One region of the Exiguobacterium sp. SH5S13 genome, then DNA from elsewhere that is predicted to be linked to it. Evidence: riboswitches for the same ligand, from Rfam matches in the RefSeq annotation. Region 1 holds a riboswitch; each other region holds the start of a gene.

Region 1 (4,929 bases):
ACGCCGCGAGTTCTTCGGCATGTTCTGGCAAGTCGTTCACTTTCGAGAGCAAGATGTACTCGAACGTGATCCGTTTATTCGTCTTCTCGACGTAGTAGCGGATCGCCGGCATCAGTTTATCGAGCGGGAACGCCCGGTTGATCTTCATGATTCTCGTCCGCAGCGCATCGTTCGGCGCGTGCAGCGAGAGGGCCAAGTTGATGCGCAGGTCAAGGTCCGCGAACTTGTAGATCTTGTCGGCGAGTCCACTCGTCGAGACGTTGATTTTACGAGGAGCGATCGCGAGACCGCGATCGTCTTTGACGACACGGAGGAAGTCGACCAAGTTATCAAAGTTATCGAACGGCTCCCCGATTCCCATGACGACGATGTGGCTGACGCGGTCACCTTCACCGACCTCGTCTAAATAGTGTTGGACGGTCATGATCTGTTCGACGACCTCGCCGGCCGTCAAGTCGCGTGTTTTTTTCAAGAGGCCGCTCGCACAGAAACTACAGCCGATGTTGCACCCGACTTGTGTCGTCACACAGACGGAACGTCCATACTTATGGCGCATGAGCACCGTTTCGATATAATGCCCGTCGTGCAGTTTAAGTAAGAATTTGACCGTGCCGTCACCCGCTTCTTGTTTGACGAACAGTTCTTGTGTCGTCAGCGCATAGTTCGCCTCAAGCTGTTCGCGCACTTCGGGACGAACCGCGATCTCGTCGAGCCGTCTGACACGGTCGATGTAAAGCGAGTCCCATATTTGTCTGGCGTGGTAGGCACTGTATCCCCAAGATACGCAAGCGTCCGACAGCTGATCAAATGTCAGCCCATATATAGATGATTTCATTGTAATCTGTCCTTTCTTCAATCCGCATACGTACCATTGTAGCGGACGTGAGCGACAGGTGCAACGTTCTTACATAGGCGGGATCGGACGCGTCACGTGGCGTTCGAACGCGTAGGCGATGCGGATGAGGTCTCGTTCCGCATAGCTCGTACCCGTGAATGACAGCCCGAAAGGTGCCCCGCTCTGTTTGGGCTTATATGGGATCGTGACCGTCGGGTGCCCTGCCTTCGCCGCCATATCGTAATTCAAGTCGTGTGGCAACGCCAGGGCGTGAAGCGTTTGTTCCATCAATAAACGATCGAGGCCGTCCGTTTTCGCTTGCCGGACATCGGCTAAGCGTCGCTCGAGGTAGCTCGACTCGGTCAAACGCCCTGATAACTGATTCGCTTTCTCGAACGTAACTTGTCCGTGCGGGATCGTTTCCGGGTGACGCTTGTTCCAGTCCATCACGTCCTTGAGCGTTTCATATGGGAGCGCTGTCGTCGCCAAATACGCCTCAATCCCGAGCTTGAACTCATGGTAGAGGACGTCGCCTTGGTCAAGTCCGTCGTTTGACGGCAGGTCGACTTCGACGAGCTCGACCCCGCTCGCTTTGAGTAACGCCAGCGCTTCTTGATAGAGCGTCTGTTCTTCATCCGACAGTTCCGTCTTCACGAAACCGACGCGCATGCCGACGGCTTGACGTTCGTCGAGACACGTCCGGTACGGTGGACCGGCCGGCAGATGTGTCGTCGCCGGGTCCGAGCCGTCTTCCCCGCACATCGCTTCTAGTGCGAGCACCGCGTCGCGGAGCGTCCGCGCCATCGGACCTGCCGTATCTTGCGACCGCGAAATCGGGATGATCCCACTCCGGCTGATGAGCCCGACCGTCGGTTTGATGCCGACGATGCCGTTATGGACGCTCGGATGGATGATCGACCCGCTCGTCTCGCTGCCGACGGCGAGCATCGTCAAGTTCGCCGCAACGGCAGCCGCCGAGCCAGAGCTCGAACCGCCGACGTCGAGATTGTCACCATACGGATTGAGCGTCTGGCCACCGACCCCGCTCCATCCGTTCGGCATGTCCTCCGTCAAAAAATTGGCCCATTCCGATAAGTTGGTTTTGCCGAGAATGACCGCCCCATGCTCACGGAGGCGGCGGACGAGTTCAGCGTCACGACCCGCAAAGTGATGCTCGAGCGCCACGGCGCCGGCAGTCGTCCTCATGAGTCCCGCCGTCTCGATGTTGTCCTTGAGTAAAACGGGAATACCGAGGAGTGGCAGCCGGTCTCCGCGTCGGTAGGCACGGTCGGCCGCCTCCGCCTCGAACAACGCGTCCGGGTTCACTTGGATGACCGCTTTCAGTTTATCGTTCAAGCTAGCGATCCGTGTCAAATAGTAGGCCGTCACGTCCCGGGCCGTGAACGTCCCTTCTTTATAGCCGCACTGTGCGGTCTCGATGTCTAGTTCAAATAAGTCTTGCATCCAATTCACTCCTTATAGGCAATGTTATTCGGTATTCGCTGAATGCATCGAATCCCCTTCTTTTTATCGCCATTGGATGTGCAACTTGATACACTAGAAGAAACGTTATTGGAGGTAGCCATGTCCCGCTCTTACATCCTTGTTTTACTGTCCGTGTTCGCCCTGTTCTTTCTACAATTGTTCGGGGATGATTTGCCGTGGGCATTCCCTGCGTCCATCGCCCTCATTATCTTGATTGTTGGTGCCACGCTATTTCAACTTCGGCGCACACCAAATCGTTGACGTTTAAACGAGACAGATGATATGATGCTGTCACCAACTACATATCGATATCTTGAGTGAACGAGAGACCTGGCTCTATGACTTCACAGCAACCTGCTTCGGCAAGGTGCTACTTCCAGCAAGGCATCGCCTTGGACGATATGACAAAACGCTCATGTCGATGACATGGGCGCTTTTTTTGGAATGAACATGAGGGGGATTTTATTTTGGAAAAAGCTACATTCGCAGGCGGTTGTTTTTGGTGCATGGTGACACCGTTCGAGGAACAGCCAGGCATCGAAGGCATCGTATCCGGCTATACGGGCGGACACGTCGACAATCCGACGTATAAAGACGTCAAGACAGGCACGAGCGGTCATTACGAGGTCGTCGAGATCACGTTCGATCCGTCTCAGTTCGCGTATGAGCGCTTGCTCGAACTGTATTGGATTCAGACTGACCCGACCGACGACGGCGGCCAGTTCCAAGACCGCGGGCAACAATATGCGCCCGCCATCTTCTATCATACGGAAGAACAACGCGTGAAAGCAGAACAGAGCCGCGACGCGCTCGCTGCGAGCGGAAAGTTCAAACAACCGATTGTGACGAAAATCTTACCGGCTGACGTCTTTTACCCGGCCGAAGACTATCATCAAGATTATCATAAAAAAAATCCGGCCCACTATAAAGCGGACCGGAAACAATCTGGCCGTGACGAGTTCATCGACCAGACGTGGACAAGCTGACAACGACGGGCCTCATACCCGTCGTTTTTTTAGCTCTTCGCGAGCCCTAACATAAAACCGGCGACCACGATCAGACCGATCCCCATAAACACGAAGACGCGTTCTTTCGACGTCTTTTCTTCTTTTAGCAAGTAAATGCCACCGAGTGTCGCGACGACGACGTTCAGTTGAGACAGTGCGAACGACGTGGCGATGCCGACTTCTCCGCTCGAGACGAACAACCCGAAGTTCCCGATCCCCCAGGCAAGCCCGGCGAAGATGTTCTTGAACGTCTTCGGATCAAACTTTTTCACATCTTTTTCACGAAGACTGAACAAGAGCGCGGCGATGAACATCCCGAGTGACTGCGGTAGGATGGCGGTGATGCCATCGACCTCAAAGTAGTTGGTGAGGACGGCGTACGTCACGTAACCGATGCTCGAAACGAGCAGCACGAGTAGCCCTTTTTTCAAAGCACTACTGCTGTCAGATTCTTTATGTTGTTGATATGACGTCATGACGGCCCCGATGATGATCAAGACGAGGGCCGAGAAGCCGAGCCATAGTTCAGTCGGCGTCTTCCAGTCCCCAAGGACGATGACCCCGAACAGTGATGTCCCGACAAGCTGCATCCCTGTACTGATTGGCATCGCTTTCGAGACGCTCAAAATTTGGAATGACTGGAATTGAAGGTATTGTCCGAGCGCCCAGAACACACCCGATATGAAACCAGTCACGATCGCGAGCGTCGTGAACTCTGGTTTGAAGACGAGCTCGATGACAGTCGCCATTACCATCGCGCCGATCGTCGTGCCGACCAATTGTTGAATCGGCTTGCCGCCGACAATAGATACGATAAGCGGGATACTCCCCCACATGAGTGCGGGCAGTAGCGCCAGCAAAATCATCTCCATATGTTGCACCTGCTTTCTTAATATAACATTCTGTCTGTTCTTCCCGGCTCTAGCGCCCAATAAACTTCAAAAATGATTTTCAAAGTTCTTTCGTTTTTCTTGTTGCCAAATCATTTATTAGAATGATATAATAATTTCCAACGGGGCATTAGCTCAGCTGGGAGAGCGCCACGCTGGCAGCGTGGAGGTCAGCGGTTCGAGCCCGCTATGCTCCATTCCTTAAGTCGGTCCACTGATGTGGACCGACTTTTTTCGTGTCCCCGCCTCGGTTTAAGTCGACACGAACCGGGTAATGATTGTAAGACATCATTTATCTTAAGGGGGACTTCCAATGAACCGAGCCGCTGTCGAAGAGACGATTTTGGCCGTGATCGATTGTATCCGAGCGAGCAATCATTGCTTCTCGAAATGTTTACAAGAAGAAGATCTGCTGATGGTCTCGGAATGCATCCGGTTGACGAAAGAATGCGCCGAAGTCGCCACGCTCACCTTGAACGCGCTCGAAACCGACTCGGCGTTCACAAGACCGATCGCGGCGCTCTGTGCGCAAGTGTGTGATACGTGTGCCGTCGAATGCGGGCGTCACTTGTACGACCATTGCCAACGTTGCTCTGAAGCTTGCTTGCGCTGCGCCGAGGCGTGCCGGCATCTCTCGGCCGCATGATCGCTTTCCCGTCTAACCTTGTGTTAGACTTTTTTTGTACAGATTTTTTGAGAAGAGAGGAACTTT
Region 2 (4,929 bases), on a different contig from region 1:
ATGGACAGTTTTTGAGAGGGGAACGACATGCCTGAACGTGTGTATCGTTTACATGGGGAAAAATAGTCCGACGACGAGGCCGAGCAATGCGCCGACGATGACTTGGTACGGTGTATGGCCGACGAGTTCGTTCAAGATCGGTGTGTCGTGCTTGATCCCTTTAAAATAGTCGTTCAATAGACGGGCTTGGAAACCGACGGCTTGACGGACGCCGGTCGCGTCGTACATGACGATCGTCGCAAACGTGAGCGCGAGGGCGAACATGCTCGAGTCGAGGCCTTCAGCCCGGCCAATCGCGGTCGCGAGCGCGACGACGGTCGAGGTATGGGAACTTGGCATTCCGCCTGAGGCGAACATAATTTCAAGTTCAAAGTCACGTGTTCGAATGAGTTCGGTCACAAGTTTGGCCGCCTGTGCGATAAACCAGGCCAGTATTGCGGCGAGTAACGGTTCGTTAAAGAGCAATTCAGTCACTTCCTGTCTGACAATAGTATCTACACTATACCCGATTCCATGCCGCGCTAGACGTAAAGTTTCTGTCAAAAATAGCGTCGCGGGCAAATGCCCGCGACGCTATTCGGTCGATTTTTGTTACCCGACGACGCCTTCAGTCTCTTGAAGTTTTTCCGCGATGTTCTCGATGATAAAGCGGTTGCGTGGATGCTCCTGACACTCTTTCGAGCATGAACGCATCTGTTTCGGCTCACACTCTTCACAACAGAAGTGTTGTTTATTGCACTCCGGGTTGGCACAATTAACGTAACGGGTCGTCTTCGTTCCGCAGTGCATACACGCTGAAACGACTGACGGATTGACCGTGTTGACCGGGACGTTGATGCGCTCGTCAAAGACGTAAAGCTCGCCGTCCCAGTTTTCACCTTGCGTCGCTTCGTCCTTGCCGTACATGGCGACGCCGCCTTTTAAGTGGAAGATGTTGTCGTGACCTTGGTCACGCATATATGCGGTAAATTTCTCGCAACGGACGCCTCCGGTACAGTACGTGAGAAGTGTTTTCCCTTCGTAGAGGTCTTTGTTCTCCTCGAGCCAGTCTGGCATGTAACGAGAAGCCTCTACGTCGATTTTGATCGCATTTTTGAAGTGACCAAGATCGTACTCGTAGTTGTTACGAACGTCGAGGATGACGACATCATCGCGATTCATCATCTCTTTCCATTCTTCCGGTTCGAGATACGCACCGTGTTGTTTAGGCACGTCGAACTCGCCATCAAAGCGCCACGTCACGAGCTCTTGTTTGTGACGGACAAAGATTTTCTTGAAAGCATGCTCTTCGACTTCATCGATTTTGAACTCGATGTCGCTGAAGTATGGATCGGCTTTCAAGTCGTTCATGTACTGTTCGGTTTGTTCCCAAGTGCCCGAGCACGTCCCGTTGATTCCTTCGGAAGAAATCAAGATACGTCCTTTGATCCCGAGGTCCTTACAATACTTGAGGTGTTGTTGTGTCAGTGTTTCTGGGTCCTCGATGTTGACGTACTTATAGTACAGTAAGACCCGCATTGGTTTTGTTTCCATGTTATTGCTCCCCTGTGTTCAGTTTTTTGCAGGAAAACGAACGTTGGGTTGTGTCGTTCGACGAATGAACTTGCCTGCAACCACAAGTCCATTATTATATGATAGATATCACAGTGAAATTTCGCAAATACTTTTTATTTTTTTTTGAGGAGGGCAGGGGGATGCGTCCTCTTGAACGAATTCGGGTAAAAGGTAGTAACGAAAGCCGAAGGTGGAAACTGAGATGCTCACATCACTACAACAATATATATTGAACATCATCGAATGGCTCCAAGGACTGCCGGGAGGTCCTTGGGCTGGACTCGGAGCCCCGTTCCTAGAAGCGATTTTCCCGTTTCTCCCGCTCGTCTTGATCATCTCGGCGAACGCTGCCACGTATGGCTTCTGGCTTGGTGTTCTCTTGTCATGGATCGGCAGTTTGGCAGGGACGCTCCTCGTGTTCGCCGCCGTCCGATACGTGTTCCGCAAACCGATGACGCGTTGGCTCGAAAAACATAAACAGGGTGTCTATTGGCTCGATCGCATCAACCATATGAGTCCAATCTCGCTCGGATTCTTATATTCGTTGCCGTTCATCCCGGTCAGTTTGATCACGTACTTACTCGCCTTGATTCAAATGCCGCTCCGAACGTTCGTATTGGCGGCCGGATTCGGGAAACTGCTCGTCGTCATCATCTTCTCGGTCATCGGTGATCAGTGGCAAGAGTTCATCCAAAGCCCGTTCCGCTTATCGATGCTCGGCCTGCTCTTGCTCGTATTGTGGGCGATCAGTCGCGGTCTCGAAGAACTTCTCAAACGGCGCGCTTTCAAAAAACGGAACGAAGAGCTCAAACGTAAACGTGAAGCAAGAACATAAAAATCCTCGAAGGCGGCCGCCTTCGAGGATTTTTGCTTAGTTGGTTTTTTTGAAACGTGGGAAGTTGAAGACGATCGCCAAGCCTCCGCAAATGAACAGGAGGAACGGATAGAACATATACGGGACGAGGGCGGGGGACGCCGTGTTCGTCAACTCGGCGGCGATGAGGAGCTGCGCCCCGTAAGGCAGAAGTCCTTGTACCCCGCACGAGAAGATGTCGAGTACGCTCGCTGACTTTTTCCGTTCGATGTCATACGTATCGGCGATATTCGCGGCAAGCGGGCCTGCTACGAGAATCGAGATCGTATTGTTCGCCGTCGCGACGTTCGTCGCACTGACGAGCCCGGCGATGCTCCATTCCGCACCAGCCCGGCGCTGAATCCGTGACGTGAGTGCATCTCGTAAATAGGTGAGTCCACCGTTATGCGAGATGAGCCCGACGAGTCCGCCCATGAATAACGTCAAGAGCGAGATCTCGGCCATGCCCATCATACCGTCGGCCATCGCCGTAACGTAAGACGTGACGGCCAAGCTTCCGTCAATCAGTCCGATGATGCCAGCGAGCGCGATGCCGCCGAGCAAAACGAGGATGACGTTCAGTCCGGTCAAGGCGAGGACGATGACGGCGAGATACGGAATCAATTTGTACCATTCGAACGCGGCCACTTCAATCGTCGATTCTCCACTTGAGAGAACGGCTAACAGGACGGTCGTGATGATTGCGGCCGGGAGCACGATCCAAAAGTTGGTCCGGAACTTGTCACGCATGTTCGTCCGCTGTGTCCGGACGGCGGCGATTGTCGTATCTGAGATGAATGACAAGTTGTCTCCGAACATGGCCCCGCCGACAACGGCCGCGGCCGCGATCGCGATATTGACCCCGCTCTCTTGATGGATGCCGAGCGCGATTGGGGCGAGCGCGGCAATCGTACCGGTCGATGTGCCCATCGCCATCGAGATGAAGGCAGCGATGACGAACAATCCGCTCAGTAAGAGTGACGGCGGCAGGAACGTCAACGCCGCATTGACCGTCGCGTCAATCGCACCGATTGCACCGGCGACGGTCGAGAACGCGCCAGCGAGCAGGAAGATGAATATCATGATCAAGATACCTGGATTACCGGCGCCTTGGGCGATACGTTCGACGGTCTGTGTGACGCTTCCTTTCGTCATCATCGCGGCGACAATTAAAGCGATCAACGCCGCGATCAGCACCGGGAACTTGTAAAAGTCACCATAATAAATACCTGCCCCGATAAAGAAGACGAGGAAGACGAGCAAGGGCAAGAGCGCCCATTTGTTAGCTGTTGGTTGTTCCAATCGATTCACCTCATTTCAAAGAATAGAAAAAAAGAGCCTTCCGAAAAAGGCTCTCTCTGTAAGAGACACCCTTTTCATCTTTCGAGCAGAACGCTCGCTGGATTTGGCACAGGTTACCCGCTGCCGAGACATCTAAGGGCCAGTCCCTCCGTCTCTCTTGATAAAAAGTCGTCATGATGTAGTTGTTAGACACGTTTCCTAACGTACCTGTTTCAAATCGGGTTGTCAACAGAAATCCCCCTGCGCCAGTGGACGCGGGGGGAAGTCATGTCGTCAAAAAGTTGTAATGGGCGACGCGGTTACGACCGGCGTACTTGCCGCCGACGTAAAGGGCCCGGTCAGCGTTACGGATCGTATCGTCAAGCCGTTTGTCGCCGAACGCTTGAATCGTATCGACACCGATCGAGGCGGTCACGGGAATATCGACCCCATCGACACGGAACGGCTTATCTTCAATTTTCTGCCGAATCCGTTCGGCGATATCGACGGCTTGGTCGACGTCGCAATGATTGAGCAGCAAGATGAACTCCTCGCCCCCGTAACGGGCCGCAAAGTCATCGGTCCGGAGCATTTGCCGGATTCGCCGCCCGAACTCTTGGAGCACGCTGTCTCCGACTTGGTGACCGTGCGTGTCATTGATTTTTTTAAAGAAGTCGATGTCGAGCATCGCGACCGAGATCGGGTACATCGAGCCGTCCGAGATTTGTTGAATCCCATACTCGTAGAACGCGCGCGCATTGGCGAGCAGCGTCAAGCTATCGGTGCGGCTTTCCGTGTATAGGCGGTCGCGCTCGTGGCATCGGCTGATCGTTCGGTTGAACGATTTCAACAGTTTTACCATCTCGTTTTGAATGATGGGGGGATAGCCATAGACGTGTTCACCAATCATGACGATACGTGTGCGAATCCCGTCAATCTCTTCTGACTGGACCGAGATGAAGCTGTGGTAATCGTCATGAAACGCATCTGACAACGCTGCGTCCCATTCGAAGCGCATCTCATAATCGACAGACTTGGCGTGTGGATGGCGCGCTTCCATCAAGTCGAAGACGAGTGGACGGTCGATCGGCTGTCGCGTCAACAAATCGAAATAGAGCGTTCGGTCGAACAGGACGAACTCGACAAACCCTTTATCATATTGGTTGAGGCGCTCACATTGACTCAAGAACACTTCAATCGCCTGGGCCTCGCTTTGAGATAGGGAGACGGCCTCTTTCGCT
Region 3 (4,929 bases), on a different contig from region 1:
TTATAGCCAGTTTAGTCCGAAACGGCAAGGACGTACAGCGTCGCCCCGAGGGCACGCCGACTCCCGGGGGAACAGCGGGCAAGGCGAGACCCAGCAGCGACATCGTCGCGATGCGGCTCGCTGACCGCCCCCAGGAAAGCGGCGTGCCGGACAGGGCGGCTCGAAGGGCAATGAAAGCAGATGAAGTTTTTCAGTGCCCTCGGATAGATTCTGAGGGCTTTTCTGCTGCCCGGTGCCTTTGTCGACTAAGTAAATCTGGCCATTCCCGTCTCATACCAAGACGGTCACACTTCATCGTTCGGGCAAGCACGGAGCTGCTGTTTCACACGTGAATCGTTCCCCCTACATGGTGTGTGATGTCCGTCTCCGTCGGTTCGAACACGCCCGCTTCGGTGATGAGTCCGGTGATCAGTTCAGGCGGTGTGACGTCAAACGCCGGGTTAAAGACGGTGATCCCGACCGGCGCCGTCGGTTGTCCGCCGATATGGGTCACTTCTAGCGCGCTCCGCTCCTCGATTTGAATCACATCGTCCGCCGTTAAATCAAACGTCGAGTGCGGGGCCGCGACGTAAAACGGGATCCCGTAATGTTTAGCCAGGACGGCGAGCTGGAGCGTGCCGATCTTATTGGCGACGTGACCCGTCCGTGTGATGCGGTCAGCGCCGACGATGATGGCGTCGACTCCTTTCGCCTGAATCGTCCAAGCGGCCATATTGTCGGTGATGAGCGTGACGTCGATGTCGGCCCGGTCGAGCTCCCAGACGGTCAGGCGTGCCCCTTGGAGGAGCGGCCGCGTCTCACAAGCGAAGACGTTAAACGCGATACCTCGCTCTTTCCCGACGTAAAACGGCGCGAGCGCAGTCCCGTAACGCGACGTCGCGATCGCCCCGGCGTTACAGATCGTCAAGACGTTCCCCCCTGCCGGCAGCACCGTGAGCGCATGCTCCCCGATGGCCCGATACGTGTCGACGTCTCGCTCGAACAGCGCGATGGCCCGATGTTTGATGTCAGTCGCGATTCTTTCAAAGTCGTCTCCGACGTTGAATCCGAGAAGCGACTCGATCACGTTTTGCAGATTGACCGCCGTCGGACGGGTCGCGATCAATCGACGGCCGACGAGGTCGAGCCGGCGTGTGAAGTCCGGGTCATCCTGGAGGCGGACCGCTTCTTTCGCGAGCACGAATGCGCCGAAATAGGCGATGGCCGGCGCGCCTCGGACTTGTAACGTCTCGATGGCGTGCTCCGCCTGTTCGAGCGTCGCGATCGTCACGTACCGCTCTTCATGGGGCAGTAACGTTTGGTCTAAAATGACGAGCTCGTCCCGGTTCGGGTCGAAGCGAATGTTTTGGACTGTCATACGCGTACCCCCGCTAACAGCGTCACTAAATCATCGATCGAACGGATATCGTGGCGCTGTTTAATGAGCGTCGTGCCGAGCGTGAGCGCTTCCCGTTTCCGCTCGAGCCGGACCGTTTCCGGTAACGTCTCGAGGTCAGCGACTCCGGCGAGGCCGATGGCGCGGCGAATCAGTTCGCATCCGGCATAGCCGATCGTGTCGCTAAAGATGGTTTGAAGTAGCTCATCGACGAATCCGTCCGTGTTGAACGGTTCGACCGCCGTCTCAAACTTCGTCCGGAACGTCTTCTCAAACGTCTCCCATACCGTCAATACGTCCGTGAACCGTTCGAACCGTTTGAGTGGGTCATGGAACGTCGATAGCGTCAAATGGGCGACGATTTGCCCGATGTCAAAGCCGAACGGTCCGTAAAAAGCGAACTCTGGATCGATGACTTTCGTCTCTTGTTGCGTCGCGAAGATACTGCCTGTATGTAAGTCTCCGTGCAAGAGCGCGTCGTGTTTCGTGACGAAACCGACTTTCAGTTTCGTGACCTCCACTTTCAATTTCTGGTCACGCCAAAGCGCTTCGACGTCCTGACGGAGCGCGGTTTCGATGTTGTTCGATTCGGCATCTTTGTACGGATCGGTGAAGATCAGTTTTTCAGTGATGTCGCACAGTTCCGGGTTGTAGTAATCCCGTTCTTTCCGCTTCTTCTCAATCGGGCCGGCCGTATAGTCTGACGTCTCAAACAACGTCTGTCCTAAAAACTCACCGATGTGACGGGCGAGTTCAGGATACGTTTTCCCTTCCAAATAGCCCGTCCGGACGATATCAAAGTCGGACAAGTCCTCTAAAATCGTGTAGGCGAGCGTCCGGTCACTGCCGAGAACGACCGGGACGAAACGCGGGACGACGCTAGCGAATTCGCGCAACGCGAGCTGCTCGATCCACGCCCGTTCAAGTGTGAGCGGCCAACTCTCTCCGACGACTTTCGCATACGGTAGCGCCTGCTTGACGATGAGGCTCGTTTCGCCTTGACGGATGCGGAAGACGAGGTTCAAGTTGCCGTCCCCGATCTCCTCGCAATGCGCGATGCCCCCATCTTCGAGTAACCCTAACGTTCTGACGTGCTCGACGACTGTCTGTTCTGTAAATGGTTGATAAGCCATGTCTGTTTCCCCTTTCGGTATATTCCCCACAAAAAAAGCCCCTTTCTCCGCGAGAAAGAGGCACAGCCGTAACGGTTGTTCCTCTCATCTGTCAGACGTATGTCTGGTGGATGTAGCACCGTGCCTACTGGTCGGTTGCTGCGGCGTCATCGGGCCAATTCCCTCTGCCAACTCGCGATAAGAGTGTCATATTCGATTGTGTGAACTTGTTGTGATGAATGTTACTTACTCGAGCACCAAGTTGTCAACGTCAATTTTCGGACCCGGTGTTGTCTTTTCCCGGGCATATATAGAAACAATGAATTCAACTATTTTTTCTCAAAAAAAGGAATTGACGAACCGGATATTGTGTGACAAAATTCAATTAAATTTCACAACTTCAAAATACATTCTTATCAAGAGCAGACGGAGGGGACAAGCCCGATGATGTCGCAGCAACCGACCCGATTGGGCACGGTGCTAATTCTTGCAGCGTAAGCTGAGAGATAAGAGTTCATTTTTTTATGATGACCTCTTGCCTCGGCATGGGGTCATTTTTTGTTTGACCGGAAGGAGGAACGAACATGAGTATTACTGCCACATATGAAATCAGCCGGACGAACCGCGTCGCGACTGTCGCCGAGAAAATCGCCCTTGAACTGACCGTCGGCACATGGACGGAACTGCCCCACCTAGAGCAAGAACAATTAAAGGCGTATCGGGGCGAGGTCGTCTCAACGACGCACACGGAAACGACGAGTCGCTTCACAATCCGTTATCCGCTCCATAACGTCACGCCCGACTTCTCATCCATCTTGACGACGACGTTCGGGAAATTATCGCTCGATGACTCGGTACGCTTGATCGACTTGACGTTACCCGAAACGCTTGCGTCTGAATTCCCCGGAGCAAAGTTCGGTGTTCAAGGCGTTCGTGAGTTGCTCGACGTCCATGATCGCCCGCTCGTCATGAGCATCTTTAAAGGGATCATCGGCCGTGATTTACGCTTCTTAGAACAGCAACTTCGAGACCAGCTCGCCGGCGGCATCGACATCGTCAAAGATGATGAAATCCTATACGATAATCCGCTCACTCCGTCGCTTGAACGAGCTAAAATCGGGGCGGCCGTCATCCAAGAACAGTTCGAAACGACCGGGAAACGTTCGCTCTATGCCATCACGCTCAGCGGTCCGGTGTTCGGGCTACGTGACCAAGCGCTCCGCTTGATCGAGGCGGGCGCGACGGCACTGTTGTTCAACGTCTATACATACGGGCTCGACACACTCCGCGAACTCGCGAGCGATCCAACAATTAACGTCCCGATTTTGGCGCATCCGGCGTTCGCCGGCGCCTTGACCGGCTCGATCAGCCACTCGCTCTTGCTCGGGAAATTGTTCCGCCTCGCGGGGGCCGACTTGACGCTGTTCCCGTCCCCATACGGTTCACTCGCGACACCGTCCGATGAGGCGTTCGCGATTCGGGATAGCAGTGCTCGGCCGCACTGGGCGAAGCCGATTCTACCGGTCCCGTCGGCCGGCATCCATCCGGGGCTCGTCCCGGACATCATCCGTGATTTCGGCACAGACGTCGTCATCAACGCCGGCGGCGGCATCCACGGTCACCCAGACGGCGCGGCTGCCGGGGCCCGGGCGTTCCGACAAGCGATTGAGCAAGTAGTGGGCGTGGCGAGCCAGACGAACGAGCTCGAGGCCGCGCTAAAGGCGTGGTCAAAACAATGACGATTCACATCTTGTGTGACTTCGACGGGACGATCACGGCCGAGGACAACATCATCGCTTTGATGCGGGCGTTCGCACCGCCCGAATGGCACGCGCTCAAAGACGACGTGCTCGCTCAAGACATCTCGATCCGCTCCGGGGTCGGACAGATGTTCCAGCTGTTGCCGAGCGCTGACGCTTCGGCGTACCGTGACTACTTGCTGGACCGCATCACCTTGCGCCAAGGTTTCTCGACGTTTTTGGCAGAAGTCCGGCAACAAGTTTGGAAGTTCGACGTCGTCAGCGGCGGCATGGACTTTTTCGTGTACCCGATCTTGCAAGACCACGTCGCGCCGGACCACATCTACTGTAACGTCGCCGACTTCTCGGGCGAGACGGTACGCGTCGACTGGCCCTACGCCTGTGACGCGCATTGCACGAATGATTGTGGTTGCTGCAAACCGACAATCGCCCGGACGATCGTCGATCCCGTTGATCGCTTGATCGTCATCGGTGACTCGGTGACCGACTTCGAGATCGCCAAACGGGCCGATTTCGTCTACGCCCGTGGGCAACTCATCACGCTCTGTGAAGCAGAAGGCATCGCCTACGCCCCGTTCGAGACGTTCGACGACATCACCCATCACATGAAGGAGGTGCACGTATGAGCGTGACCGCACGTTGGCTTGAACTCGCCGACATTAAAGACGAACTCGCCGCGCGC
Region 4 (4,929 bases), on a different contig from region 1:
TCTTAGCGTGGGTCGTAGCGCAAATGGATAAGCTCCATCGGTTGATCATACACTTCTTCTTGAATTCGGTTCAGTTCGGTGAACGCTTGATGGCTTAAGAACGCGATCGCCTGCTCGTTCGAACTCTCGACATACAGCTCGATCGGCTGCGCCTTCCGCTCTTGGAGATGTGTCAGCAGTTCTGCCCCAAGTCCTTGGCGATGGTGAGCCGGATGAAGATAGAGACGAAGCACTTCCCAAGTATCACCGCGGTCGATCGCATGGTAAAACCCGATGACGTCTCCTTCGGCCTCACCGACGATGAACAACTGTTCTTTCGCTTCTTCACTCGAACCGATGGCCCGGACGATCTCTTCTTGTTGATAGGCGCGCTCCATCACCTTAGACCGAACGTCATCTGTCACACTGATGGTCGCAAGTGCGATATCTCGAATCGTGGCGGCATCTTCTGGTACGGCTTCCCGCATCTTCATAACAGCTTCCCCCTTTTGGCCAATCTAGTACTATCATTCCCCATCACGTAAAAAATATCCTGCCCTTCTATTACTTTTTCGTGTCGAAATAAAGCAGAACGTTATTTTCTATTTTAACTAGGGTATATGAGTACCAATGCCAACTTACAAAGGAGTGTTTAGACATGGAACCAACATTACAAAACGATCCACACGCAGATAACGCCAACAACCCGAATCGCCAATTCGACCAAACCAACTCGGGTGGTCCTAGAATCAACGTCGTGACCGGGATGCTTCTCGGTGCGCTCGTCGGCGGTCTGATCGCCCTACTTAGCTCGTCGAACCGTGAGACGACGAAACAGTCGCTCACGAATGCGAAGTCGTCTGTCGGCGGTCTCGTCGACACGATCAAAGAAGATCCGGCCGGTAAAGCGTCTCAAGTCATCGAGCAAGTGAAATCGGCGTCAGGTATGATTCAAGAAGTGTCGACCGATGTGCAAAACGTCTATGAAAAAGTTGTCGGTGAAGTCGACACGGTCAAAGAAGACGTGAACAAAGTCGTCGAGACGGCCCAGGAAACAAAATCAGATTTGCAAGATATTGGTGAGAAAGTCGTCGAGGCGAAAGATACAGCACTCGGCAACGAGAACGCAACAAACGAAAATAAACCACAAGCATAATAAAAAAACGACCTTTCTCGCGAAAGGTCGTTTTTTTATGCTTATGCGAAACGTTTTGCGCCTTCTTCAAGCAATGCCGCTTTGTCCGTCTGCTCCCATGGGAGTTCAACGTCTGTGCGACCAAAGTGTCCGTAAGCTGCTGTCTGTCTGTAGATCGGGCGACGAAGGTCGAGCATCTTGATGATGCCGGCCGGACGAAGGTCGAAGTTCTCACGAATGAGTTCAACGAGTTCAGTCTCGCTCAATTTACCAGTGCCGAACGTGTCCACCGCGATTGAAACCGGGTGTGCGACACCGATCGCGTATGCAAGTTGAACTTCCGCTTTGTCAGCAAGTCCAGCTGCAACGAGGTTTTTCGCCACGTAGCGGGCCGCGTATGCTGCCGAACGGTCAACTTTGGTAGGATCTTTACCTGAGAACGCACCACCGCCGTGGCGAGCATATCCACCGTATGTGTCGACGATGATTTTACGTCCTGTAAGACCTGCATCACCTTGTGGTCCACCGATGACAAAACGGCCAGTCGGGTTGATGAAGTACTTTGTCTCGGCATCGATGAGTTCAGCCGGGATGACTGCTGCGATCACGTGTTCTTTAAGGTCCGCTTGGATTTGCTCGAGCGTGATGTCTTCTGCGTGTTGCGTCGAGATGACGATCGTATCGATACGGACCGGGTTGTTGTCTTGGTCGTATTCAACAGTTACTTGCGTCTTACCGTCTGGACGAAGGTAAGTGAGCGTTCCGTTTTTGCGGACTTCTGCCAAGCGACGTGACAATTTGTGAGCGAGTGAGATTGGGAGCGGCATGAGTTCAGGTGTCTCGTTCGTTGCATAACCGAACATGAGGCCTTGGTCACCGGCACCAATCGCATCGATTTCTTCGTCAGTCATTTGACCTTCACGAGCTTCGAGCGCTTGGTCGACACCGAGTGCGATGTCTGCTGACTGCTCGTCGATTGCTGTGAGTACAGCACAAGTCTCAGCGTCAAAACCATATTTGGCGCGCGTGTAGCCGATCTCACGAACAGTTTCACGTACAACTTTCGGGATATCCACGTAAGTCGATGTCGTGATTTCACCAGCTACGAGCACGAGACCTGTCGTGACAGACGTCTCAGCCGCAACGCGGGCGTTTGGATCTTCAGCCAAAATTGCATCCAAAATCGCATCTGAGATTTGGTCACAAATTTTATCCGGATGTCCTTCAGTGACGGACTCCGAAGTGAAAAGTCGACGGTTCAAGTTTGACATTTCGAAAAACCTCCTATTAATAAGGGTGATGTGTGGACGGTACTCGTTCCCCTTACGCGTTGCTTTGGGACGGTAATGAAAAAAACCTTTCGCCACGTTCAATGGGAAAGGTTGAATCGTTCTTCCTTACCCTCTTATCGTTCGAAGCTGTCGCTTCGCTTCAGGATAGCACCTTTTCCGAAAAAGACTACAGGATCGGACGGTTGCTGGGCTTCGTAGGGCCTTGTTCCCTCCACCGCTCAGAATAAGAGTATCCGTTACGAACACCATCATATAAATGCCATACCGTTCTGTCAAGCGTATCTGCTTAATTTGTAAATTTCTTCGTAATCACGGAAATCATTTATGTTTGTGAAATATCAAACATTTTTTTGACGGTTTCCGTTTTTTCACTCCCCGCTTATACAGAATATGTTAGAATGTCTTTGTAAGAAAGCGCTTACTTTAAAGGGTAAAGAAATGCTTGTTTTCGATTAGTGTGTCACATATAATGAAAATGTCATACTAATTAAACGCGGAAGTATGCGGATTTCATCCACATCTATTTAGGGGAAAGGTGGGATTCAGGATGGCGACTACGCTCCTGAAAATCGAAGAATTAATTAAGGGTGCCGATGTATTACGGAACTTAACGGTTCCAGAACTGGTGGAAGAAGCCATTCGTAACGGTGAAGGCGTACTGACGAAAGACGGGGCTTTATCGGTCAGTACAGGGAAATTCACAGGACGGTCACCGAAAGACAAATTCGTCGTCCAAGATGAAGTCAGCAACTCGTTAGTGGACTGGGGGCCGATCAATCAGCCGATCGCAGAAGAAAAGTTCACCGCTCTTCTCGACAAAGTCCTCACCCATCTCGAGACGAAACAGAAGCTGTATTATCTCGAAGCTTCGGCTGGAGCTGACGAGCACTACACGCTACCTGTACGCGCCATCACCGAGTACGCGTGGCACAGCTTGTTCGCGAAGCAGTTGTTCTTGCGAGAGTGGCCGACGAGAGCTGCGTTTGACCCGTTCACGGTCATTTATGCACCGAGCTACAAGGCCGACCCAACAGTTGACGGGACGCACTCAGAAACATTTATCCTCGTCTCGTTCGCCAAACGTACCATTCTGATCGGGGGAACAGAATACGGCGGCGAAATTAAAAAATCGATTTTCTCGGTCATGAACTTCCTATTACCTGAACAGCACGTCTTGTCGATGCATTGCTCGGCCAACGTCTCGGACGCCGGGGAGACGGCGCTCTTCTTCGGACTATCGGGCACGGGAAAGACGACGCTATCGGCCGATATGGAACGGCATCTCATCGGTGACGATGAGCACGGTTGGTCACCAGACGGCATCTTCAACATCGAAGGCGGTTGCTACGCCAAGACGATCAACTTGTCGCGTGAGAACGAACCTCAAATTTATGACGCCATCCGTTTCGGATCGTTGATCGAAAACGTCATCTTGAACGAAGACCGCTCACCCGACTACAAAAACATCTCGCTCACCGAAAATACGCGAGCAGCTTATCCGATTCAATACATCGATAACGCGATGCTCCCTTCACGGGCCGGTCACCCGAACACGATCGTCTTCTTGACGGCCGATGCTTACGGGGTGCTCCCGCCGATCAGCAAGTTGACGAAAGAGCAGGCGATGTATCACTTCCTATCTGGCTACACATCAAAACTAGCCGGGACGGAGCGCGGCGTGACCGAGCCACAAGCAACGTTCTCGACTTGCTTCGGCTCACCGTTCTTGCCGCTCGCCCCGGAACGATACGCCGACATGCTCGGCAAGTTGATCGAACAGCATAACGTCGACGTCTACCTCGTCAACACGGGTTGGACCGGCGGGGCTTACGGTGAAGGGTCGCGTATGAAGCTCAGCTACACACGGACCATGGTGAACGCCGCGATCAACGGTCAATTGCGTGACGTCGACACTGTGAAGCACGACATCTTCAACGTCGACATCCCAGTCCATATCGACGGCGTCCCACAAGACGTGCTCAACCCACGTGACACTTGGAAAGATACGGCTCATTACGATGTCGAAGCGCGAGCGCTCGCCTTGAAGTTCCAACAAAACTTTAAACGATTCACGAAAGCGAGTGAGAAGGTCATCGCGGCCGGCCCAATCGTCTTCTAACTCAAAATGACTAGTACCCCGCTCGGGTACTAGTCATTTTTTCTTGCAATCGCCAACATCCAATCCATCGCTCGGTCCGTCGTCTTCCATTTTTCCCAGAACGGGAGCTGATGGGCGAACGGCAAGATCCAAAGCTCTGCTTGCGAACCGATCTTGTCGGCGAGGGCGGTCGCATGACGAAGCCGGACTTGCTCGTCGTCCGTCCCATGAATGAGTAGCGTCGGCGCCTGCCAGTCTTTGAAGAGCGGAGACCGTTCGACATACGCCTCATGGACCGCCGCCGGGTCTCCCCCGGTCATCCGGCGCAACATCTTCCGCATCGAACGCTGTTCTTCATACGTCCATTCCAAATTCGTCACACCCGCCCACGACGTGACCGACGTGACGGGACGTTTTGATGCGAG

Evidence for each region. Region 1 has a riboswitch for S-adenosylmethionine ahead of msrA (peptide-methionine (S)-S-oxide reductase MsrA). Riboswitches for the same ligand answer to the same signal wherever they lie in the genome.
Region 2: another riboswitch for S-adenosylmethionine. It lies ahead of EVJ30_RS10755 (Na+/H+ antiporter NhaC family protein); the one in region 1 lies ahead of msrA (peptide-methionine (S)-S-oxide reductase MsrA).
Region 3: another riboswitch for S-adenosylmethionine. It lies ahead of mtnK (S-methyl-5-thioribose kinase); the one in region 1 lies ahead of msrA (peptide-methionine (S)-S-oxide reductase MsrA).
Region 4: another riboswitch for S-adenosylmethionine. It lies ahead of metK (methionine adenosyltransferase); the one in region 1 lies ahead of msrA (peptide-methionine (S)-S-oxide reductase MsrA).

What each region holds. Positions count from the first base shown of each region.
Region 1 covers NZ_SJUS01000029.1:698-5,626, reverse strand. The annotation lists gene rlmN (dual-specificity RNA methyltransferase RlmN) at 1-835, opposite strand, end outside; gene EVJ30_RS13105 (amidase family protein) at 905-2,299, opposite strand; gene EVJ30_RS15310 (hypothetical protein) at 2,420-2,581, shown strand; SAM riboswitch class I at 2,626-2,725, shown strand; gene msrA (peptide-methionine (S)-S-oxide reductase MsrA) at 2,788-3,306, shown strand; gene EVJ30_RS13095 (GRP family sugar transporter) at 3,336-4,199, opposite strand; tRNA gene EVJ30_RS13090 (tRNA-Ala) at 4,342-4,414, shown strand; gene EVJ30_RS13085 (four-helix bundle copper-binding protein) at 4,531-4,863, shown strand.
Region 2 covers NZ_SJUS01000020.1:19,234-24,162, forward strand. The annotation lists gene EVJ30_RS10740 (divergent PAP2 family protein) at 49-474, opposite strand; gene trhO (oxygen-dependent tRNA uridine(34) hydroxylase TrhO) at 592-1,533, opposite strand; gene EVJ30_RS10750 (TVP38/TMEM64 family protein) at 1,757-2,389, shown strand; gene EVJ30_RS10755 (Na+/H+ antiporter NhaC family protein) at 2,426-3,709, opposite strand; SAM riboswitch class I at 3,781-3,876, opposite strand; gene EVJ30_RS10760 (GGDEF domain-containing protein) at 3,975-4,929, opposite strand, start outside.
Region 3 covers NZ_SJUS01000022.1:51,238-56,166, reverse strand. The annotation lists gene mtnA (S-methyl-5-thioribose-1-phosphate isomerase) at 323-1,357, opposite strand; gene mtnK (S-methyl-5-thioribose kinase) at 1,354-2,508, opposite strand; SAM riboswitch class I at 2,590-2,692, opposite strand; SAM riboswitch class I at 2,898-3,000, shown strand; gene EVJ30_RS11605 (2,3-diketo-5-methylthiopentyl-1-phosphate enolase) at 3,072-4,226, shown strand; gene EVJ30_RS11600 (2-hydroxy-3-keto-5-methylthiopentenyl-1-phosphate phosphatase) at 4,223-4,873, shown strand; gene EVJ30_RS11595 (methylthioribulose 1-phosphate dehydratase) at 4,870-4,929, shown strand, end outside.
Region 4 covers NZ_SJUS01000006.1:77,466-82,394, reverse strand. The annotation lists gene EVJ30_RS05385 (GNAT family N-acetyltransferase) at 3-473, opposite strand; gene EVJ30_RS05380 (YtxH domain-containing protein) at 638-1,135, shown strand; gene metK (methionine adenosyltransferase) at 1,177-2,385, opposite strand; SAM riboswitch class I at 2,517-2,636, opposite strand; gene pckA (phosphoenolpyruvate carboxykinase (ATP)) at 2,954-4,525, shown strand; gene EVJ30_RS05365 (alpha/beta hydrolase family protein) at 4,555-4,929, opposite strand, start outside.